2 regions of the Paraliobacillus sp. JSM ZJ581 genome follow, and region 1 is predicted to be linked to the other one. Evidence: riboswitches for the same ligand, from Rfam matches in the RefSeq annotation. Region 1 holds a riboswitch; the other holds the start of a gene.

Region 1 (3,219 bases):
ACAATAACAATGATAGTAGCTATTAGCGAAACAAAGGTTTGTTGTGTAAAACCATAAACAAGATAGCCTACTCCAGCTGCCAAAGCACTCATAAAGGCATATGGTATCTGTGTTAATACATGATCAATGTGGTTTGAACCCGCCCCTGTTGATGAAAGAATCGATGTATCGGAAATTGGTGAACAATGATCGCCAAAAACAGACCCTGCTAAAACAGCAGACATTGCAGGTAATACTAAATCAATATCATAGGCAATTGCAATTTGGGCTGCTATAGGTAACATAATACCAAATGTGCCCCACGATGTTCCTGTAGATAAAGCCATAAAACCAGCAACGATAAATAATAATATAGGTAAATAATTCGCATTGAAAGATAGACGCTCAACAACCTCAGCTAAATAATCTCCAGTACCAATTAAATTAATAATCGATCCGATCATCCACGCAAGAATTAAAATATATATAGCTGGGAGCATCGATTTAATACCCTCTTTAAAAATTAAAATCGTCGTGGATGTGGAAGAACCTTGCTTTAGACTTAGAAATAACGAAACGAATACAGTCGCTAATCCTCCTGCAAATAAAGATAAATTTACATTTGTATTTGCAAATAAAGTGAAAATAGTTACTTGTCCTTCTGTTCCTAAATAACCAGTTATAAGCATTGAAATAACTGTTATTAGTACGAGTATGCCTATAGGAAGTAACAAATGACGTATCTTCCCATCTTTATTCGGAGTTAACTTCGATTTTAAATCACCAGCAACATTTTCTTTCGACGTATCAAATAATTCTCCAGTAGCCATTGCTTTATCTTCATGTTTTCGCATTAAACCAAAATTAAAATTAAATATAGCAACAATAAAAACAGATAAGATAGCTGCAAAAGCATAAAAGTTTAGCGGAATCATTCGAACAAATGCTTCTAGCGGTTGATATTCCGTTATTCCCGCTGCTGCAAAAATAGAACCTAATGTACCAATAATAAATGCTCCCCAACTCGATATTGGCGTAATAACCGTAATTGGTGCTGAGGTTGAATCAATGATATAAGCCAATTTCGCTCGAGATACTTTAAATCGATCAGTCACCGGACGTGCTACTTGTCCTACTGCCAAACTATTAAAATAGTCATCGATAAAGATTAGAATACCTAATACAGATGGAATCAATTGCGCCCCTTTCCTTGTTTTCACACGACGTATTGCCCATTCTCCAAACGCTTTATTCCCACCGGATGCTGTCATAAATGCGGTTGTAATGCCTAATAACAATAAAAATGCGAGCAAATATATTTTACTTAGATTCCATCCCTCACCAATGACATAAAAAATATCACGAAAAACAAGCCAAATTTGTTCGAAGCTATCTATTATATTAAATTGATGTAATAAAAGGGCCCCCACAACAATACCAGTACCTAATGATAATAAAATTTTTCTTGTTAAAAGTACAAGCACGAGCATTAGAACAGCAGGGATTAATGAATAAATTGTTCCCTCCACATCATTACCTCCTCAAATTAAATTAAAGAATTTCTCTTTTTGCACTGTTTTCAGGCATCAAAAAAAACAGTAATAGAAATAAACCTATTACTGTTTTTGCATAATTTACAACAAATGATAGTTCAATAAATTATCTTTGATTCGATCAACAGTTCATCACGTGAAAGACATGACAGTATATCTTTTATTCAAAAATATACCAGTAAGGAAGCACTGACAAATGCAATAACCCACTTCGGCAATATAATCCTTTTAACTATCATCTTCGTTGTCAACTCCAATAGTTTACTCATTTTATATTGCGCCTCTATCTCATCGATCTGATAAGGTTTTTAATTCTTTTTTCCTCTCAATATTCTACCAATTTAGCATGATTATTGCAAGGGGTCTACTGGAATAGATAAATTTGGATCTACATCACCATTATTATTATAAAATTGTGGCACCTCACCATTATATCCACCACTACCAATTGGGATTTCTTGCTTTATGTGAGCCGTCTTCGTACCAAAAGGAATAATCGTTCTTATTTCAACTTCAATATGTACGGTTGGCTCAATGTGTATACTATTAATTTTAACACCCGTTACCTTCGTCTCTACTTCAGTACTAACATACCCCACTAGTTCAAGATTAACTGGTATCTTCGGACCTAAATTTGCCAGTAACGGAAGGTTTAATACTTGGCCCAGAGGGATCTCAATCAAATTCGATTTTTGTTGGATCGTTTCTGACGTTGATTGTTCTTGTTGTTCGATATCAACATCTAATGGAGCACTCGTATCTGGAACAACCCCTTGCTCTAATTGATGAATGAAATTTTCTACCCGATATTGAATATTCCGCTGCACACGATTTTCCATTGCTGCGTTAATTTTGTAACTAACCACTTGTCCGTCATCACCATATTGAAACTCAATTAAATCTTCTACTTGCAAATCTTCATTCAATTTTTTATTCACTGCAATGCCCATCGCCATATTTGCATATTGTTTATTTTTTGTTTCAGCAATGTCTAATAAAACTGGTTTAATACCTTTATTTACAATTATCAGACTAATTGAAGTGAGCACTACGAACAGTACAGCCGTTAAAAAAAGCAACTGACGAGTAGCAGGTGGTTTTCGCTGACGTTTTACCCGTGTTTTTTTCCACACAAAAATCCCCCCTATTAGAGCATATGCGCTATATTAGAGGGTAGACATCTTTTGTTTAATCTAAATTGCGTAATCAATCACTGTTAGATTAAGTTCCTTAGACAAATCAATATCATAAGGAGTAATATTTTGTTCTTGCTCTTTAATTACACGAACAATCGGTCTTTCATACATAAGATGATTTTGTTTAACTACTATCGCAATACGATTATCATTCAAACGAATAGTCGATCCATTTGGAAAAACGGCAATTGTATTTTTAAACGTACGAACAATTTCTTGATCGTAAAGTGAGCCACTTCCTGCATACAATATTTCCAGCCCTTCATGAGGAAGCATCGCATCACGATAAATGCGGTTACTTGTAACAGCATCAAACACATCAGCGACTGCTAATATTTTTCCAAACGGATGAATATCTTTTTCTTTAATTCCCCTTGGATAACCCGAACCATCTAAACGTTCATGATGCTGATACGCACAATGTGCTACTAATAACGGGAGTGCTGTGGATTGTCGCAAATAGTTAAATCCTTTTTCCGTATGTGATTTAA
Region 2 (3,219 bases), on a different contig from region 1:
AATATTTCCGTCCACACTTAAATGAATATGTTGAAGAGGCTGATCAAAACCGTAATGCTTTTCTGTGTAAAATTGATTATAATCTTCATCACTTAATTCATTTTTATTCTTTTTCCAAATCGGGATCATACTATTGACTGTTTTTTCTTCAATAACTTCAACAGGATCCTGATCTTCTCCTTGAGGTTCTTTAGTGACAATGTCCATTTTAATAGGGTAACGAATAAAATCGGAATATTTAACAATAATTGACTTTAATTGATCAACATCTAAAAATTGGTCAAAATCATCTTCATCTGTACTCTTTTTTATTGTTAACGCAATTTCGGTCCCTGTATCTGTTTTATTTACAGGTTCAATACTATAGCCCTCAACGCCTTCTGATCTCCATAAATAACCTTGATCACTATTTAGTGCTTTCGTTTTAACAGTTACTGCATCAGCTACCATAAACGCTGCATAAAATCCTACACCAAATTGGCCGATAATATCATGACCATCTTTAATGTCATTTTCTTTTTTAAATGATAATGAACCACTTCTTGCTATAACACCTAAATTGTTAATCAGCTCTTCTTCGGTCATCCCAATTCCTGTATCAGTGATTGTTAAGGTCCGAGATTCTTTATCAGCACTTACTTTTATGTAATAATCTTTTGAGTTGAATGTAAGAGACTCATCTGTTAGCGCCTTATAATATAGCTTATCAATGGCATCACTAGCATTTGAGATTAATTCTCGAAGGAAAACTTCTCGTTGTGAATAAATGGAGTTAATCATCATTTCTAATAGTCTTTTTGACTCTGCTTCAAATTGTTTCGTTGGCATGTTTATGCTCCTCTCTTATTTTCAGATAATTAGATTTAGCAGTCAGTTAAAAAGAGTGCTAACATTAATTATTTACCATAGATAAGAGTAGCTGTCAATCCAAGCTAATTTATTACAAACGATAATCTGTACTATAATTGTTTCTTTCATAATCTACATGATATATATTTTGTTCTTTGCGTTTCTTAATTTTGTTCCATTGTGAAACTAATTCATGAAACCAATCTTCATCACGAGTCTCAAGTGCCATGTTAATTAATATATATAATTGATTCTCCGTTTTTGCGAAATCACTAGTTAAACGATTAACTTTTGATGGGTTAATTTGAATACTTTGTCCCGTCAACATCTTATTATCACAAGCAACAACGTGAATTTGGACAACATTATGATTGAATTCAGTTTTTTCAACAAATCCGTGCATTAAAATCCCTTTACTTGACTTCGCCCTAACCCAATCACCAATTTGAATTGTCGAATCTTTATTTATCCTCATATAACGCCACCACCTTTTATAATAATCACTATCCATGCCAATAAATATAGCTTTAAATAATTTGACTAAAAATTATGAATAGTTACGCTATATTTTATTTAGAAACAAATAGATTGTCAATCTATTTGCACTTGATTAGTTATAGTTGGACAAATATAATAAATTTTCTTGTGAATAAACCCAATGAAGCTATTGCAACTATCTTAAATATTTGATAAAGTATGACTAATATTTCTATAACTTCAATTGAACATTGAAGTGAGTATAGAGGAGCAAAGACCAATAGTAAGCTTTATGAAGCGGATGAACGCTAATGATTGAAGCTCAAAGGGGAATTTGCCGAAGTGAATAAACGTTCATCATTTTATTCACTGGTACTGTTATTGAATAAATACAGTACTGTCATATAGTAATTACATGCTATATGGAGGGCTATCTCACGCATCATAAAAATACTAATTGATGCAGCGCCGAGTCCTTCGTCGCTGTTTTTTTATGATGAGATACGCTCTATTCAATCGCATCGCAGATTACTTTTAAATTATGAGTAGAGGTGAATTTTACATGCAATTTGGTCGTTTATTAACCGCTATGGTTACTCCATTTGATGATGAGAGAAACATTGATTATGAAAAAACAAAGGAGGTCATTAATCATTTACTATTGAATGGAACAGAGGGAATTGTTATAACAGGAACGACTGGAGAATCTCCAACTTTAACAGAAGACGATAAAGTCGATTTTATTCGTTTTGTTGTTCAGCATGTTGATAAACGTATTCCAGTAATAGCAGGAACAGGATCAAATAATACACAAGCATCAATCGTTCTTACTAAGAAAGCAGAAACTATAGGGGTTGATGGTGTCATGTTAGTAACTCCTTATTACAACAAACCGTCTCAGGAGGGAATGTATCAACATTTCAAAACAATTGCTGAAGCAACTAGTTTACCTGTTATGCTTTATAATATTCCTGGAAGAAGTGTTGTTGGACTCTCGGTAGAAACAATCATTCGGTTATCTAAAATTAAGAATATAACCTCAATGAAAGAAGCAAGCGGAAATTTAGATATGATGACAACAATTATAAATGAAACAAAAGAGAATTTTGATTTATACAGTGGTGATGATAGTTTAACATTACCTGTATTATCTATTGGTGGTAGAGGTGTTGTGTCCGTTTCTTCACATATTATAGGGAATGAAATGCAACAAATGATCACTAATTATATGAATGGTGAACAAAGACAAGCAAGCCTTTTACATCAACAGTTATTACCAACAATGAAAGCTTTATTCTTAGCTCCTAATCCAACGCCAGTAAAAGAAGCATTATGTATGATTGGTTTAGACGTAGGCAGTGTTCGTTTACCTTTAATTCCATTAACTGAAGAGGAACGTGTGAGATTAAGAGGAGCGTTGCAAATAACAAAACAAGAACAAGTTGTATAAAAAACAAGGATGGTTCACTTTTTTTGCAGTAAACCATCCTTGTTTTTTAATTACTTATTCTTTTAATAAACGTGTTTTTCCATCTATTTGCTCAATTTTTTTCTCTTTCATTAGTTTGCCTAATGCTCGTTTAAAAGCAGATTTACTAATTTGAAATACTTGATAGATCATTTCTGGATCTGTCTTATCATTAAAAGGCATTTCACCGTTATGATCGACTAAATATTGCAGTATGATCGCTGCATCTGTTTGCCTAGCCTCTTTTTTTCGAGGCCGTAATGAAATGTTTAATGTACCATCTTCTTTTACTGCAATTACTCGACCATTTATCCACTGGCCTAATCTTGGTTCTTCTTTTCGCTCTGTACGATGGATAAATCCTCTATATCCTTCTTCTGTAATTAATACAGCACCTTCTCTATCCGTTCTGAAAACCCTACCTT

What was found. A riboswitch is a leader RNA that binds a small molecule or an ion and turns the genes downstream of it on or off. The one in region 1 is predicted to bind lysine.
Region 2: linked by a shared signal. The riboswitch ahead of dapA (4-hydroxy-tetrahydrodipicolinate synthase) and the one ahead of ACH6CY_RS09505 (Na+/H+ antiporter NhaC family protein) in region 1 are both predicted to bind lysine.

What each region holds. Positions count from the first base shown of each region.
Region 1 covers NZ_JBISEP010000015.1:9,558-12,776, forward strand. The annotation lists gene ACH6CY_RS09505 (Na+/H+ antiporter NhaC family protein) at 1-1,508, opposite strand, end outside; lysine riboswitch at 1,650-1,826, opposite strand; gene yunB (sporulation protein YunB) at 1,883-2,665, opposite strand; gene ACH6CY_RS09515 (HD-GYP domain-containing protein) at 2,726-3,219, opposite strand, start outside.
Region 2 covers NZ_JBISEP010000001.1:96,054-99,272, forward strand. The annotation lists gene htpG (molecular chaperone HtpG) at 1-828, opposite strand, end outside; gene ACH6CY_RS00540 (IDEAL domain-containing protein) at 941-1,324, opposite strand; lysine riboswitch at 1,582-1,767, shown strand; gene dapA (4-hydroxy-tetrahydrodipicolinate synthase) at 1,889-2,776, shown strand; gene ACH6CY_RS00550 (CvfB family protein) at 2,831-3,219, opposite strand, start outside.